4 regions of the Streptomyces sp. NPDC051738 genome follow, and region 4 is predicted to be linked to each of the others. Evidence: riboswitches for the same ligand, from Rfam matches in the RefSeq annotation. Region 4 holds a riboswitch; each other region holds the start of a gene.
What was found. Region 4 has a riboswitch for cyclic di-AMP ahead of ACIA8X_RS35930 (transglycosylase SLT domain-containing protein). Riboswitches for the same ligand answer to the same signal wherever they lie in the genome.
Positions count from the first base shown of each region.

Region 1: linked by a shared signal. The riboswitch ahead of ACIA8X_RS33995 (M23 family metallopeptidase) and the one ahead of ACIA8X_RS35930 (transglycosylase SLT domain-containing protein) in region 4 are both predicted to bind cyclic di-AMP.
Region 2: linked by a shared signal. The riboswitch ahead of ACIA8X_RS41045 (M23 family metallopeptidase) and the one ahead of ACIA8X_RS35930 (transglycosylase SLT domain-containing protein) in region 4 are both predicted to bind cyclic di-AMP.
Region 3: linked by a shared signal. The riboswitch ahead of ACIA8X_RS37705 (LysM peptidoglycan-binding domain-containing M23 family metallopeptidase) and the one ahead of ACIA8X_RS35930 (transglycosylase SLT domain-containing protein) in region 4 are both predicted to bind cyclic di-AMP.

Region 1 is NZ_JBITCM010000017.1:161,515-165,717, reverse strand. It holds gene ACIA8X_RS34005 (M16 family metallopeptidase) at 1-973, shown strand, start outside; gene ACIA8X_RS34000 (M16 family metallopeptidase) at 970-2,358, shown strand; cyclic di-AMP (ydaO/yuaA leader) riboswitch at 2,571-2,734, shown strand; gene ACIA8X_RS33995 (M23 family metallopeptidase) at 2,748-3,533, shown strand; gene ACIA8X_RS33990 (GntR family transcriptional regulator) at 3,729-4,203, shown strand, end outside.
Region 2 is NZ_JBITCM010000026.1:109,695-113,897, reverse strand. It holds gene ACIA8X_RS41055 (PrsW family intramembrane metalloprotease) at 1-1,043, shown strand, start outside; gene ACIA8X_RS41050 (hypothetical protein) at 1,040-1,210, shown strand; gene ACIA8X_RS41045 (M23 family metallopeptidase) at 1,283-2,308, opposite strand; cyclic di-AMP (ydaO/yuaA leader) riboswitch at 2,320-2,477, opposite strand; gene ACIA8X_RS41040 (PP2C family protein-serine/threonine phosphatase) at 2,725-3,816, opposite strand; tRNA gene ACIA8X_RS41035 (tRNA-Met) at 3,948-4,021, opposite strand; gene ACIA8X_RS41030 (dihydrofolate reductase family protein) at 4,102-4,203, opposite strand, start outside.
Region 3 is NZ_JBITCM010000022.1:31,432-35,634, forward strand. It holds gene ACIA8X_RS37700 (alpha-galactosidase) at 1-1,545, shown strand, start outside; cyclic di-AMP (ydaO/yuaA leader) riboswitch at 1,853-2,010, shown strand; gene ACIA8X_RS37705 (LysM peptidoglycan-binding domain-containing M23 family metallopeptidase) at 2,015-2,977, shown strand; gene ACIA8X_RS37710 (hypothetical protein) at 3,287-4,203, shown strand, end outside.
Region 4 is NZ_JBITCM010000020.1:42,793-46,995, reverse strand. It holds gene fahA (fumarylacetoacetase) at 1-210, opposite strand, end outside; gene ACIA8X_RS35940 (carboxymuconolactone decarboxylase family protein) at 416-877, shown strand; gene ACIA8X_RS35935 (HAD family hydrolase) at 1,046-1,876, shown strand; gene ACIA8X_RS35930 (transglycosylase SLT domain-containing protein) at 1,891-2,643, opposite strand; cyclic di-AMP (ydaO/yuaA leader) riboswitch at 2,649-2,836, opposite strand; gene ACIA8X_RS35925 (CocE/NonD family hydrolase) at 3,103-4,203, opposite strand, start outside.

The sequences.
Region 1 (4,203 bases), on a different contig from region 4:
GGTGGCGCTCGACGAGGAGGGCCTGGAGAACCAGCGGGACGTCGTCAAGAACGAGCGCCGCCAGCGCTACGACAACGTCCCGTACGGCACCGCCTTCGAGAAGCTGACCGCGCTGTCGTACCCCGACGGACACCCGTACCACCACACGCCGATCGGCTCGATGGCTGACCTGGACGCGGCCAGCCTGGAGGACGCCCGCGCGTTCTTCCGCACCTACTACGCGCCCAACAACGCCGTCCTGTCGATCGTCGGCGACATCGACCCGGAGCAGACGCTCGCCTGGGTCGAGAAGTACTTCGGCACCATCCCGGCCCACGACGGCAAGCCCGAGCCGCGCGACGGCTCGCTGCCCGAGACCATCGGCGAGCAGCTGCGCGAGGTCGTCGAGGAGAACGTCCCCGCGCGCGCGATGATGGCCGCCTACCGGCTCCCGGAGGACGGCACGCGCGACGCCGACGCGGCCGACCTCGCGCTGACGGTCCTCGGCGGCGGCGAGTCCTCGCGCCTCTACAACCGGCTCGTACGCCGCGACCGTACGGCCGTGGCGGCCGGGTTCGGTCTGCTGCGCCTGGCCGGTGCGCCCTCCCTGGGCTGGCTGGACGTGAAGACCTCCGGCGACGTCGAGGTCCCCGTGATCGAGGCGGCCGTCGACGAGGAGCTCGCCCGCTTCGCGGCGGAGGGCCCCACCGCCGAGGAGATGGAGCGCGCGCAGGCCCAGCTGGAGCGCGAGTGGCTGGACCGGCTCGGCACCGTCGCGGGCCGCGCCGACGAACTGTGCCGGTACGCCGTCCTGTTCGGCGACCCGCAGCTTGCGTTCACCGCCGTACAGCGTGTCCTCGACGTCACCGCCGAGGAGGTCAAGGCGGTCGCCAAGGCCCGTCTGCGCCCCGACAACCGCGCGGTGCTCGTGTACGAGCCGACCCAGGCCGAGGACGCCGAGACCACCGACGAGAACGAGGAGTCGGCGCAGTGACCGAGCTCGCCAGCATGGAGTTCCACCCGCAGCCCCAGGCCGGCGAGGCCCGGCCCTGGGCGTTCCCGGCACCCGAGCGCGGCAAGCTGGACAACGGCCTGACGGTCCTGCGCTGCCACCGCCCCGGCCAGCAGGTCGTAGCCGTCGAGGTGCTCCTGGACACGCCCCTGGACGCCGAGCCGAAGGGCCTCGACGGCATCGCCACGATCATGGCGCGTGCCCTCTCCGAGGGCACCGACAAGCACACGGCGGAGGAGTTCGCCGCCGAGCTGGAGCGCTGCGGCGCCACCCTCGACGCGTTCGCCGACCACCCCGGTGTCCGGGTCAGCCTCGAAGTGCCCGTCTCCCGCCTGCCCAAGGCGCTCGGCCTGCTCGCCGATGCCCTCAGGGCACCCGCGTTCGACGATGCCGAGGTCGAGCGCCTGGTGCGCAACCGGCTCGACGAGATCCCGCACGAGATGGCCAACCCCTCGCGCCGCGCCGCCAAGGAGCTCTCCAAGGAGCTGTTCCCGGCGACCTCGCGCATGTCCCGCCCGCGCCAGGGCACCGAGGACACGGTCGCGGGCATCGACTCCGCGGGCGTACGCGCCTTCTACGAGCGGCACGTCCGCCCCGCCACCTCCACCGTGGTGGTCGTCGGCGACCTCACCGGAGTCGACCTCGACGCCCTGCTCGGCGACACCCTCGGCGCCTGGACCGGCTCCCCGGCCGAGCCGCGGCCCGTCCCGCCGGTGACGGCGGACGACACCGGCCGCGTCGTCATCGTGGACCGCCCCGGTTCCGTCCAGACGCAGCTGCTGATCGGCCGGATCGGCCCCGACCGGCACGACCGCGTGTGGCCCGCGCAGGTGCTCGGCACGTACTGCCTCGGCGGCACCCTCACCTCACGCCTGGACAAGGTCCTGCGCGAGGAGAAGGGCTACACCTACGGTGTGCGCGCGTTCGGGCAGGTCATGCGCTCGGCCCCGGACGGCACGGGCGCGGCGATGCTGGCCATCAGCGGCTCCGTCGACACCCCGAACACCGGTCCCGCGCTGCAGGACCTCTGGACGGTGCTGCGGGGCGTCGCAGACGGTGGCCTCACCGACGCCGAGCGGGACTTCGCCGTGCAGAACCTCGTCGGGGTGGCGCCGCTGAAGTACGAGACCGCCGCCTCCGTGGCGAACACGCTGGCCGACCAGGTCGAGCAGCACCTGCCCGACGACTACCAGGCGACGCTGTACCAGCAGCTCGCCGCGACCGGCACCGTCGAGGCCACCGCCGCGGCGGTGAGCGCCTTCCCGGCGGACCGTCTGGTGACGATCCTCGTCGGCGACGCGGCCGAGATCCGGGAGCCCGTCGAGGCCCTCGGCATCGGTGAAGTCACCGTCGTGTCGGCCGAGTAGAGGACCGACACAGCGCCGGCCGACGGCGCGCGCGTAGGGGCCCTGGTGACCGGAGAGTCACCAGGGCTCCCTTATGCCCGAATTGAGGGAGAGGTTGCCTGTCTGGCCTGTGGGATGCGCTACAAAAGCCGCGATCCGTTTGGGGATTGAAAGACGTCCCGCTTAGCGTCTTCCGGGCTGTCCGTCAGGCAGTGCGCCGCGCCCGCGGCACCGGACAGTCATCGCCGAGTCCCCCTACGGCGCGAGCCAGGGGAGCCGGGGACCCACCCGTAGTCCCTGGGGTGAATCGGACGCCCGCGCGTGAGCGAGGGGGCCCGTAGGAGACCTTCCTGCTCCGAACCCGTCAGCTAACCCGGTAGGCGAGAAGGAAGGAAAGGACCAGCCACTTCATGGCGTTCAGCTGCGCCACCGGGACGAGCCGTCCCACCGGGAAGCACCGTCGTCCCAGCCGGATCGAGCGCTCCACCGCCCGTGCGGCGGGAGTCGCCGCTCTCACCGCCACCGGCGTCATAGGCACCCTGGCCGCCCCCGCGCTCGCCGCGGAGCCCGCCGCCGAGCAGACCGGCCTCATCCCCGTCATCAGCGTCGACAACTCGATCGCCGACCAGATCGACGCCCAGGCCGCCGCGCAGGAGCAGGCCGCCCAGGAGGCCGCGGCCCTGAAGAAGGCCGCCCAGGAGGCCGCGCGCAAGAAGGCGGCCGAGAAGGCCGAGAAGGAGCGCGAGGCCAAGGAGCGCGCCGCCCGCGAGGCCGAGCGCAAGCGCCTGCTGTCCTACGTCGCCCCGATCTCGGGCTCGTACGTCTCCACCGGCTACAAGGCCGGCGGTGCCGTCTGGTCCTCCGGCAGCCACACGGGCGTCGACTTCCACGCCGCCAGCGGCACGTCCGTCCACGCGGTCGGCTCCGGCACCGTCGTGGAGGCCGGCTGGGGAGGGTCGTACGGCAACCAGGTCGTGATCAAGATGAACGACGGCACGTACACCCAGTACGGCCACATGTCGTCCCTCGGCGTCTCGGTGGGCCAGACCGTCACCCCGGGCCAGCAGATCGGCCTGTCCGGCGCCACCGGCAACGTCACCGGACCTCATCTGCACTTCGAGGCCCGCACGACGGCGGAGTACGGCTCCGACATCGACCCCGTCTCCTACCTCCGCTCGCACGGCGTGAACCTCTGACGCCTCCCCGACGCGCACTCCGTTCCCCGAAGCCCCGGCTCCCCGAGCCGGGGCTTTCGGCGTTTCGCAACCCCTGCTGTCCAAAAAATATCCATGGATTCCGGCCCGCCGTCGGAAATTCCGGCCGGTTGCAATAGAGTCACTGAACACACGTCATTCGTCGACGTTTCACGGGGATTAAGGCGGAGGTCGGTCATGCGTATTCCGGCGCATTCGGTGTGCACGGCGATCCGGGACGACATCGTCGCCGGTGTCTACGAGCGTGGCGGCCGGCTCACCGAGGAACTCCTCGCGCGCCGCTACGGCGTCTCCCGCGTCCCCGTGCGGGAGGCCCTGCGCACCCTGGAGGCGGAGGGCTTCGTGGTGACCCGGAGGCACGCGGGCGCGTGCGTCGCCGAACCGACCGAGCGGGAGGCCGCCGACCTGCTGGAGATGCGCACCCTCCTGGAGCCGCTCGGCGCCGCCCGGGCCGCCCAGCGGCGCACCGAGGCCCATCTGAAGGTGCTGCGCGGCCTGGTCAGGCTGGGCCAGGAGCGGGCCAGGCGGGGAAACAGCGAGGATCTGCGCTCCCTGGGCGGCTGGTTCCACGAGACGCTGGCCCAGGCCTCCGGCAGCCCCGCGCTGACCTCGACGCTGACCCAGCTGCGCCACAAGATCGCCTGGATGTACG
Region 2 (4,203 bases), on a different contig from region 4:
CGACCGCCGATCCGTCCCACGCGGACACCCTGGGCGCCACCGTCATAGCGCCCGTCGTGGAGGAGACGGCCAAAGCGGCCGCCGTGCTTCTCGTCTTTCTCTTCCGCCGCCGTGACTTCACCGGGATAGTCGACGGCGTAGTCATAGCCGGCGTCACCGCCACCGGTTTCGCCTTCACCGAGAACATCCTCTACCTCGGCACCGCCTTCGGCACCGACCAGCTCGCCGGCGACAGCGGCATCGCCTCGGTCACCGCGGCGACCTTCTTCGTCCGCGTCATCATGTCGCCCTTCGCGCACCCGCTCTTCACCGTCCTCACCGGCATCGGTTTCGGCATCGCCGCCCTGTCGGGCCCGCGACAGCCGGTGCGCCGCGTTCTCCTCCCGCTCCTCGGTCTCCTGCTCGCCATGGGCATGCACGCCCTGTGGAACGGCTCGTCGGCCTTCGGCGAGTTCGGGTTCTTCGCCGTGTACGCCGCCTTCATGGTGCCCGCGTTCGGACTGCTGACCTGGCTGGTGATCTGGACCCGGCAGCGCGAGCTGAGGACCGTGCGCGAGGAGCTGCCCGCGTATGTCGTCGCCGGGTGGCTCACGCCGGTCGAGCCGTTCGCGCTCGGGTCGATGCGGGCACGGCGGGTGGCCCGGCAGTACGCGCGGCAGCGTGGCGGGCGTACGGCGGCCCGGGCGGTGGCGCAGTACGAGGCGTACGCCACGTCGCTGGCCTTCCTGCGGCACCGGGGGCGGCGCGGGCGGGCCGGCGCCGACTTCGTCGTACGGGAACAGGAGCTGTTGCACGAGCTGTGGGGACGCCGGGGGTTCGCGCGACCGGCGCTGGAACACGCGGCCGCCGCGCAGCCTCGGTCTGCGCACCGATACGGGCATGGGTACGGGTACGGGTACGGGGCGCCGGGTCAGTGGCAGGTGTACGGGCAGGGGCACGCCGCCCCGTACGGACCGGCGCAGGGCGCCCCATACGGACCTGCGCAGGGTGCCCCGTACGGTCCGGCGGCGCCGTATCCCGCGTACAACCCGTATCGCACGTGAGGCGGACCGCGAGGACAGTCGTCCTGTGGCTGCTGGCCCTGGCCGCCGTCGCGTTCGCCCTCACTGTCGTCTGGGGCTTCATCCGGCTCGACGACGACCTCGACAACCCCAAGGGCGGTTTCTCGGGCTGGCAGTGCGCGAGCCGGTCCGGCACCTGCGAACCCTGAAAACCTGTGCGACCCGGCCTCCTGTGAGGAAGGCCGGGCCGTCAACGTCCTTGTGCGATCAGGAGATTGCCCTCAGGGCGTGAGCCCCTTGCCGCGCAGCCACGCCAGCGGGTCGATGCCGCTGGTGCTGCCGTCGGGGTGCACCTCAAGGTGGAGGTGGGCGCCGGTGACGTTGCCGGTGGCGCCCACGCGGCCGATGACGTCGCCGGTGTTGACCTTCTGGCCGACGCTCACGCTGATCGAGGACTGGTGGGCGAACCACAGCTCGGTGCCGTCGTCGAGGGTGAGCACGGTCTTGTAGCCGTACGACCCGTCCCAGCCGGCGAACGTGACGGTGCCGGAGTGCACCGCCTTGATCAGCGTGCCGGACGGAGCGGCGAAGTCGAGGCCCGTGTGGTAGCCGGAGGACCAGTAGGCGCCGGCCTGACCGAAGGTCGAGGTGATGGTGTACGAGGAGGTCGGCAGCGTGAACTGCTTGGCCAGCTCGGCGAGGCGCGCGGCCTCGGCCTTCTGGCGGGCCTCCTCCTCGGCCTCGGCCTTCGCGGCGGCGGCCTTGGCCTTGGCCTCCTGCTCCGCCTTGGCGGCCGCTGCGGCGGCCTCCTTCTCGGCGGCGGCGACCGCTGCGGCGGCGGCCTTGCTCTCGACCTGGTCCTGCTGCTGCTCGACCTGGGCGATGATCCGGGCCCGCAGCGCCTCACCGGCGTCGCCGGTGTCCTGCGTGGTCTGCTCGGTCGCGGTGCCCATGGTGCTCAGGGCCGTCCCGGTGTCCTCGGCGGCCGCGGTGGAGTCGTCGGATATCAGGGGCAGGTCGGGCATGGTGATCGCGACCGGCGGCTTGCCGCTCTGCGCGGTGGCCATGCCGCCCGCGCCGACCGCGGCTATGACGCCGACGCCGAGAACCGTGGAGCTGCGCGCGAGTCCCCCGCCGCGCTGCTTGGCGACGCGATGCCTGCCACGTATCGGACGAATGGACTCCGCGGTGGGGTTCCACTCCTCGAAGGGGCCCTCGTCGGTGCGGTAGCTGTCGTAGCCGAAGGTGTTGTCACTGCGCTGACTCGGCACGAACGGGGCTTGCGTAGCAGGCCTGTTGGACGCCACGTGGGCGTGCTCCTTTCCTTCCTTCTCGCCTACCGGGTTAGCTGACGGGTTCGGAGCAGGAAGGTCTCCTACGCGCGTATACCAACCGTGCTTCCACGGCGGAATCCGTGCGATTCACCCCAGGGTGGTGGTTCCCCGGCTCCCTTGCGGGACTCGGCGCGTGCGCACGGAGCCGTCTCTTGTGACGGCTGGGACAACCGCGCTGCGTTATCGAACGTTAATAGACCCGGGGTGTGGATTCCAAGCTGTTCCGCTTGATCATTAACGATTTTCGCCCGGACTTACAGGTCACGAGCGGGCCAAATCGGGCGAGTTGGCCAGGACTCAGGAGTCACACAGGTATTGACGGTATGTCAGTTGTTATGCGGAGGGCGGTCGCCCGATCACCCTTGGTGAGAAGGATCAAGGGGAGTGGGTCACGGTCGTCGCCGTACGGCGATGAGCGCCATGTCGTCCGCCATCCCTCCCCCGGAGTGCCGGCGCACGTCCGCCGCGAGCACGCCGATCCTCTCGGCCGGCTCGCGGCACGCGTTGGCCCGCCCCGCGAGCCCCACCTCGGGGTCGTAGTACCGTCCGCCCTCGTCCCGTGCCTCGCTCATCCCGTCGGTGTACAGCAGCAGCGTGGCCTCGCTCGGGAAGCCGGCGTCCTGGGCCCGGTCGGGCCACGCGCCGAGCTCGCCCATGCCGAGGGGCAGCGCGGGCTCGACGGCATGCAGCGCGCGCACCGCGCCGTCGGCGTACAGCAGCAGGGGCGGCGGATGCCCGCGGTTGACGAGGCGGACGGCGCTGTCGCCGTGCGGCAGTTCGGCGAGCACGACGGTGGTGAACCCCTCGTCGGCCTCGATCCCCTCGCCCCGGGCGCGCTCGCGGGCGGCCAGCGCCCGCTCCAGTCGCTGGGCGACCGCCTCCAGCGTGGCCTCCTGCTCGGCGGCCTCACGAAAGGCCCCGATGACGACGGCGACGGCGCCCACCGCCCCCATGCCCTTGCCGCGCACGTCCCCCACGATGACCCGAACGCCGTGCGGGCTGTCCTGCACGGCGTACAGGTCGCCGCCGATGGAGGCGCCCTCCTGCGCCGCCTCGTACCGCGCCGCGATCTGGAAGCCGCCGATCCGCTGGGCGGGTTCGGGCAGTACGGCGCGCTGGGCCGCCTCGGCGATCTCGCGAGCGGAGGCGAGGCGCTCGTCGCTGCGGCGGACCAGGAGGTTGATGAGAACGGCGAGCACGGAGACGACCACCACGGTGACCAGCTCGGTGATCAGCTCCGCCCGGGGGAGGGCGCCGTGCACGACACGGAGCGCGAGCAGGACGAGGACGGCGGTGATGCCCGTGAGGATCGTGCCGCGCTGCGAGTAGAGCGGGGCGGCGACCAGGGGCGCGGCGGTGAAGAAGGGCGCGCCGGTGAGGCCGGTGGGCGTGACGTAGTCGTACACGCTCCCGGCGCCGATCAACAGGGCCGGGAGCAGCCGGACGAACCGGCGTGCGTACGAGATCCGCCGTTCCTCCACGTGACCAGGGTTGCCGAGGTGGGGGTGGGGAGCGAGCGGGGAGGTCCGACCGGACGAGCGGACGGACACCAGTCACGAGAGAAACACTCAGGGCCGGAACTGACTGATCAGTTCCGGCCCTGAGTCTTCAGTAGCGGGGACAGGATTTGAACCTGCGACCTCTGGGTTATGAGCCCAGCGAGCTACCGAGCTGCTCCACCCCGCGGCGATGACCTAACAGTACCCCATCCGCAGGACCGAAAGCACACGGGTTTCCCCCGACGCCGCTGATGAGAGCCGGATCACTCAGTCCGGCAGGTGGTCGTTCGGTGCCTTCGCCCGGTCCTCGTACTCCGGCAGGACCACGACATCCACGCCCTCCCCCGCCAGTACGCCGCTCCCGTCGGC
Region 3 (4,203 bases), on a different contig from region 4:
TCGCCCCTCACCTACGGTGAGAAGATCATCGGTAGCCGCCGCGGCCACACCGGGCACCCGCTCCTGCCGTGGGTCGCGCTCGACACCGACGCCACCGAGGAGCGCGGTGAGGTGTACGGCTGCGCCCTCGCCTGGTCGGGGTCGTGGCGGATCGCGGTGGCCCAGCTGCCGGACGCGCGCGTGCAGATCACCGGCGGGGTCGGGTACGACGACTCGGGGCTGTTGCGGCTTGCGGCGGGGGAGTCGTTCGTGACGCCGGTCTTCGCCGGGCTGTGGAGCGACGGCGGTTTCGGGGGCGCGAGCCGAGCCTGGCACGCCTACCAGCGCGCCTATGTGATCCCGGACGCCGATCAGGACCGGCCCGTGCTCTTCAACTCCTGGGAGGCGACGGAGTTCGACATCTCCGAGGAGCAGCAGGGCACCCTCGCCCGGCGGGCCGCGGCGATCGGCGTCGAGCTGTTCGTCGTCGACGACGGCTGGTTCGGAGCGCGCACCAGTGACCGCGCCGGGCTCGGCGACTGGACGCCCAACCCGGACCGCTTCCCGTCCGGCCTCAAGCCCCTCGCCGACTACGTGCACGCTCTCGGCATGCAGTTCGGTATCTGGGTCGAGCCGGAAATGGTCAATCCGGACAGCGAGCTGTACCGGGCCCACCCGGACTGGGTGCAGTACCAAGCGGGACGAAGGCGTACGGAATTCCGCAATCAACTCGTACTGAACCTCGCCCGCGACGACGTCCAGGACTATCTCTGGCAGCGGCTGGACGGGCTCCTGTCCAGCGCCCCGATCGACTACGTGAAGTGGGATTTCAACCGTTGTTTCAGCGACGCGGGCTGGCCCGGTGAGCCGTATCCGCAGCGGCTCTGGGTCGACCATGTGCGCGCCTTCTACGCCCTGTTGGACCGGCTGCGGGCCGCCCACCCGGGCGTGGCCTTCGAGTCCTGCTCGGGTGGTGGCGGCCGGATCGACCTGGGCGTGCTGAGCCGCACGGACCAGGTGTGGACTTCCGACAACACCGACCCGCTCGACCGGCTCGCCATCCAGCACGGCTTCAGCCAGATCCATCCGGCGAGGGTCATGGCGGCGTGGGTCACCGACAGCCCGAACAACCAGCTCAACGGCCGGGTCAGCTCCCTCCGGTTCCGGTTCGTGAGCGCCATGGCCGGGGTGCTCGGCGTCGGCGGTGACCTCACACAGTGGACCGAGGACGAGCTCGCCGAGGCGCGGGAATGGGTGGAGCTCTACAAGGAGATCCGGCATCTGGTGCAGCGTGGGGACCTCTATCGGCTGAGGCCCCCGCGGGGCGGGCTGAGCGCGGTGCAGTACGTGCTCGGCGACGAGACGGTCGTGCTCGCCTGGCTCCAGGCGCAGAGCTACGGCGAGGCCGTGCCGGCGCTGCGGCTGCGTGGGCTCGACCCGACGGCATCGTACGAATGCCGTGAAACGGGCAAAGTTCACCGAGGTGCCGTATTGCTGCATCACGGGCTTCACGCCGATGTGCGCGGCGACCTCGATGCGACGGTTATCCGCCTGCGTCGCATCTAGGGTTTCTGTCCGAATTGGCACATTCATTCCAACTCGCTCTGGAGTAAAGGAAGCTGGAGCGGAGTCACGTGAGGAGCGTCATATTCGTGACCGTGCGTCGCCCGTCATGTTCACGTAATCCACATGCTTTTCAAGGGGTTTTGAGTCGGGCGACGTACCCATAATTCACGCAGGGTCACCGGTAATTCCCACAAGGGATCAACAGGAACGCATTCGGGCGGAACCTCTCACTTGTTCCCATGCGTCTTCCTCGCTTACGTTCGCCACCAATCCGGACGGACGCCTAATCCTGCCGCCGACCGGATCCCGCGAAAACTCACCCGTGTACGGCAGGAGCGGGGGACCCACAGGTACAACCGCCTGTTCCGGTCTCCGGAACGGCTTGGGGTCAAGTCGCGTCCCCACGCGACCGGGCATCTCCAGCCCGCACCCGACAGCTCACCTCGCAGGCGCCGGAGAGGAATTCGCCATGCCCGCGAAGGGTAAGCACCGCCGCCCGAAGTCCCTGCGCTTCACCCGCTCCATCGCCGTCGCCGGAACCGGCGGAGCCGCTCTCGCTCTCCCGCTCATCGGGGCCACCGGTGCCCACGCCGCTCCTTTGCAGTCCGTTTCGGAAAAGGCCGTTCAGACTCTGCCGACCACCGGCAAGGAGGTGGCCGAGAAGAAGGCCGCCGAGAAGAAGGGCGCGGACCGGAAGACGGGTACGCGGACGTATTCCGTGAAGGTCGGCGACTACCTTTCGAAGATCGCGAACGAGCAGAACGTCAGCGGTGGCTGGAAGAAGCTCTACGCCGACAACCGTGAGGCCGTCGGCGAGGACCCGTCGCTGATCCACCCCGGTCTGAAGCTCAGCATCGGCGGCAAGAAGGCCGCGACGAGCGCCCCCAAGTCGCCGTCCGCTTCCTCGCCTTCGTCCTCCTCGTCTTCGCCCTCGAAGTCGTCCACGGATGCGTCCGCCTCGAAGTCCTCCGCCTCGACGACGACCAAGGCCGACCAGAGCGCCGACACCGTCGGCACCGCCAGCGGCTTCAGCGCCCCCCTCTCCACGGCCGCCGTCGGCACCGCGTACAAGGTGGCGGGCAGCATGTGGTCCAGCGGCTACCACACCGGCGTCGACTTCTCCGCGGTGACCGGCACCCCGCTGAAGGCGGTCGGCGCGGGCACCGTCGTCTCCGCCGGTTGGGGCGGCGCGTACGGCAACCAGGTCGTCATCCAGCTCGCCGACGGCTACTACGCCCAGTACGCCCACCTTTCCTCGCTCTCCGTCTCGGCCGGTCAGACCGTGACCGCGGGGCAGCAGGTCGGCCTCTCCGGTGCGACCGGCAATGTGACCGGCCCGCACCTGCACTTCGAGATCCGCACCACGCCGGACTACGGCTCGGACGTGGACCCGGTCGCCTACCTCCGCTCCAAGGGCGTCGCCATCGGCTGACCCCGCCGCCGACTGCCTCGCCTGACACGCAACCGAAGGCCGGACCCCGATCCCCGGGTCCGGCCTTCGGTGTTGGCGCGCGGTGTCGGCGATGGGCGCGGCGTCCGGGTGCGCCTGTTCATGATCGCGGCATTGCGATCTTGTGGCAGGCGCGTCCAGGGCGTCGACAGTGAGGGGAGAGCGAGGACAGAGTGGTGTCCGTAGTGCTGCAAGCGCTTTCTGCCGCAACGGCGCGCACGCCGACGACACCGCCGCCGTGGTCGAGGAACTCGCCGACAGGCTGATCGCCCCTCTCGCAAAGGAGCTCCAGTGCACGCCAATCGACGCCGAAGAATCGGCGCCGTCGCCGCGGCGGCCCTGCTCGCCGGGCTGTTCTCCGCGCCCGCCGGTCACGCCGCCGAGCCGCTCCGGACCGTGGAGAACCTCGACCGGGGGCTGGTCGCCGTACCTTCCGGTGAGGGCACCTTCCTCAGCTGGCGCCTGCTCGGCACCGAGTACGCGCGGTACGGCAACGCCGTCGCCTTCCACGTGTACAAGAACGGGCGCCGACTGAACCGAGCGCCGGTCATCAACTCCACGACGTACAAGGACAACACCCGCGGCGTGGGCACGTACACCGTGCGAGCCGTGATCAACGGGCACGAGAGGAAGGTCAGTTCGGCCGCCCTCGACTTCTCGCGGGGCTACGCCGAGATCCCGCTCGCCACCGCCGACGGCTACGTAGTGCAGCACGCCTGGCCCGGCGACCTCGACGGCGACGGACGCTACGAACTCGTCGTGAGCCGCCTCTCCCAGACCCGCGACAAGCCCGACCTGCTGGAGGCGTACACCCTCACCGGTGAGCGGCTGTGGCGCGTGGACCTCGGTCCCGGCTCGTACACACAGGTGGGCGGGAACGGCGCCAACGACCCCGCGCCCGCCGCGATCAGCGGTTCGACGGCGATCGGCGGATACCGCAACGACGACAACGTCACCGTGTACGACCTCGACAGCGACGGGAAGGCCGAGGTGCTGGTGCACACGGCCGACGGGACGACCTTCGCGGACGGGGCCAGGGTCACCGCCTCCTCACCCGCGAACCAGTTCGTCTCGGTGATCGACGGCACGACCGGCACCGAGCGCACCCGGCAGCCCGTCCCCGACGACTTAGTCTCGGACGGCCCCTCCGGCGGCCACTTCGGCATCGCCTACCTCGACGGCCAACACCCGAGCCTGGTCACCAAGTT
Region 4 (4,203 bases):
GGCGGCGAGCAGCGGGTTCAGGGTGTCCTGCGCGAGCAGCGGGGCGTACGGCGAGCCGAGCGTGTAGGCCGCCTTGCCCGCGTCGAGGACGTGGTCGCCGAGCCGGACGCCGATCCTGCGCGCGGAGTCCGAGCCGGGGAGGGAGAAGACGCCGTACGGAAGGTTGTGCGTGCCGAAGGGGTCGCCCTCGGGGAGATCGAAGGGGGGCATGGGGTGCTGCCTCACTCTCATCCGCTCCGTATGCCATTGCCATGTGTTCGGGCCACACGTTACGTGTGAGTCGCGTGTCTTGGGCAGTGCGGAGATCGCGTCGCCGAGCCGGCGAATCACCAGGTCGCCGCAGTGCGGTCACACCTGGCTTCTCCGCTTCGTCAGTGCAGTGAGGACGGAATCACTCACCCAGGAGGCGAGAACCATGCAGGCACGGATGACCAACCCCGCGTACGTCCTGTCCGGCGGGATGAAGGGGATCGGTACTCTCTTCCAGGCGATCGGGGAGGGTGGCCTGTCGCAGGAGCTGGCCGAGATCGTCGGGCTGCGCGCCAGCCAGATCAACGGGTGCGGCGCCTGTGTGCACGGTCACACGACCAATCTGCGCAAGGCGGGGGTGAGCGACGATCGGATCGACTCGGTCTCCGCCTGGCGCGAGGCGCCCTGGTTCACCGACGCCGAGCGGGCCGCGCTGCAGCTGACCGAGGCGATGACGAGGCTCGCGGACCGTTCGCACGAGTCGGTGCCGGACGCGTTGTGGGACGAAGTGGCCGACCACTTCGACGAGAAGGAACTGTCGGCGCTGATCCTCACCGTCGCCGTCACCAACATGTTCAACCGAATCAACACCACCATCAAGGAGCCCGCAGGCACCACGTGGGGGTGAAATCGCCACAAGCGGAGGGAAGTTGCCACCCGGAAGCGGAACGGGGGAAAGGACCGGAGACAGAAGCGGAACCAGAGCCGCAACCGGAACAGGTGTCAACACATGTGAACACAGCAGCCGTCCGGTTCGCGTCGAGTCGACGGGGCCTCCTGTCCGTATTCTCTGATCATGGCCGCACCTATCGCATATTCACTCATCGCCACTGACCTGGACGGGACGCTGCTCCGAGGCGACGACACGCTCTCGGACCGGTCCATCGACGCGCTCGCGCTGGTGGCGGCGGCCGGTGCACAGCACCTCGTCGTGACAGGGCGGCCGGCGCCCAGAGTGCGGCCGCTCCTCGACGCCCTGGGCAGCACGGGGCTCGCGGTGTGCGGACAGGGCGCGCAGTTGTACGACGCCGGCGCGGACCGTCTGCTGTGGTCCGTCACCCTGGACCGGGAGTTGGCGGAGACCGCGCTCGGCAAGATCGAGGCCGAGGTGGGGCAGGTGTACGCCGCCGTCGACCAGGACGGCGTCGACGGCCTCACGCTCATCGAGCCCGGGTATCTGATGCCCCACCCCACCCTGCCCGCCGTACGCGTCCAGCATCGCGACGACCTGTGGTGCGAGCCGATCAGCAAGGTGCTGCTGCGCCATCCCAGCCTCTCGGACGACGAGTTGGCGGCGACGGCGCGCTCGGTGGTCGGCTCCCTCGCTACGGTCACCATGTCGGGGCCCGGGACCGTCGAACTCCAGCCATGCGGCATCACCAAGGCGACCGGTCTCGCGCTCGCGGCCGAGCATCTCGGCCTCGGCGCGCACGAGACCATCGCCTTCGGGGACATGCCCAACGACATCCCCATGTTCGACTGGGCCGCGCGCGGGGTCGCCATGGCCAACGCGCACCCCGAACTCAAGGCGGTCGCCGACGAGATCACCCTGTCGAACGAGGACGACGGCATCGCCGTCGTCCTCGAGCGACTGTTCGTGGGCAGCCTGGCCGATTTCGCCCAGTAAGCCCAGGTCTTTGCCTAGTAGGGCCCGTTCACGTTGTCGATCGAGCCGTATCGCGCGGCCGCGTAGTTGCACGCGGCCACGATGTTCGCGACCGGGTCGAAGGGGTCGTACACCGTCCCCGGCACGTGATACGAGGCGAAGGTCGGGTCGATGACCTGCAGGAGGCCCTTGGACGGGGTGCCCTTGGCGGCGTTGGAGTCCCAGTTGTTGATGGCGGACGGGTTGCCGGAGGACTCACGCATGATGTTGCGGTGAATGCCCTCGTACGATCCCGGAATTCCGTTTTGCGCCATGATGTCCAGCGCGTTGCGGATCCAGCCGTCGAGGTTGTTCGGGAAGGTCTTCACGGAGGCCTGGGTCGCCTGGGCGACGGAGGACTTCTTGGCGGGGGCGGACGCCTTGTCGGCCGTGTTGCTCGCCGTGCTCGCCTTCTTCGTCGCGCGGACCTTCAGGTCGAGGCCCGGGTGGATCAGCCGGGGGTTGTCGCCGATGGCCTTGCGGTTGTCCTTGTAGAGCTGCTTCCAGCCGCCCTGGGCGTCGTACCGGTCCGCGATTCCGTAGAGCGAATCGCCCTTTTTCGTGGTGTACGTGACGGATCCGACCTTGGCCGGGGCGGTGGCCTGGGCGGTGGCCTGGGCCGGCTCTGCGGCGCTCGCGGTGGTCGCGCTCAGGAGCGGGAGGGCGAGGGCGGCGGTGCCGGTGCCGGCGGCGATGACGTGGCGGGTGAGCGGGCTGGTACGGGGGCGGCGGTGCTTGCCTCGGGGCATGGCGCTGTTCCTCTCCGGCGCCTGCGAGGTGAGCTGTCGGGTTCGGGCGGGGAGGTGCCCGGTCGCACCGCCGGGTGGCAGCGTGACTTAACCCCGAGCCGCGCCGGTGCGCCATCAAGGCGGCCGGTTCGGCGACTTACCTGGGTCCCCCGCTCCTGCCGTGCGTGAGTGAGTGAGTCGGTGGGTGAATCGGGCGGCGGCAGGATTCGGCGTCCGCCCGACGAGCGGGAACGTATGCGAGAGCACATGCCCGGAACAAGTGCCGTGGCCCCTGTCGTGCCGGTTGACCATGGTCTGGTGCGTATGGGGCACTTGATCCTTTGCGGTTGCCAAGCCTCAACTTGCGCTTGGCGCAAGGAGGGACGCGGTCTGCCGGGCAGGGTGGGCGACTACCCGTGCGTGACCCAACTCACTGGCATCCACAAGAGCGGCAAATCGGGCAATGAATCCAACTCGCCTTTAACCGGCTGTCCGTGGAGTCCGTTTCTCCCATGTCCGGTGGAAAAGTACCTCTTGGCCCTCCAGGCAGATCACCTCGTTGGAGGTGACGAAGTGCTCCTTGCCGCAGCTGATCTCCGAGCGCGTGTGCACCGTGGCGTCCCACGCCAGCTCCGGGCGGTGCAGGCGGATTGACCACTCCGAGCGGGTGCGGGCCGACAGGGGGTCCGCCTCGTTGATCGTGTACGTCTCCAGGGCGTCCTCGGTGAACTCCAGACCGTCGGGGTACACGCGCGTGCCGCCGTAGCGAGGGTCGACCTCCAGGCGCCACTCGCCCTTGGCCACGTCCCGTACGACGAGTCGCTCGGGGCGCGGTTCGTCCAGCGTGATGGGGGTGTTCACGCCGAGCGGCTCCGCCTGCTCCGGTTCCTCGAAGGTGATCTCCGTTTCCTCGCAGCCGATCGCTGTCCCGTCCAACGCACGTGCGCGTACCGGAAGTTCCAGGGAGCTCCCCGCCGGTTCGAGGGTGAAGCCCGCCGACGAGTCGGGCTGGGGCCAGATCCACGGCCAGTACGCGGAGGAGACCGCGAGACGGATGCGGTGACCGGGCGGGAAGACGTGGCCGATGCCGTTCAGCTCGAAGGTCACGTCCTCGGTGGCCCCCGGCTCCCACGGCACCGCACGATCCCGGCCATGGCGGGCCGACAGGTTCAGCACGCCCCGCGTGACCAGGGTCGAGGAGCCGTCGGGCGCCACGTCGCACAGCCGGGCCACGACCTGCCCGCGCGGCACCTCCGACGTCAGCCGCAGCCGCACCTTCGGCCGCCCCAACACCCAGGTCTCCTCGCCCACTTCGAACTCGAAGCACGCCGATCGCCCGTCCTCCTCCCGCTGGTCGGGCGGCAGGTCGGCATCGTTGCCGAAGGGAAAGAAACGGCCGGCGTCGAGGCCCGTATGCATGGGGGAGCGGACCAGGACGGGGGCGCCCTGGAAGGCGTACGTCAGCCCGCTCACGTGAGGAGAGGGCCAGGCCGGCTCGCCGACCCAGCGGCCGGGCAGCTCGGCGTACACCGTGGCAGGGCGGTGAGAGTCGCTGACGTACGCGCGCAGCAGGGGCTCGGA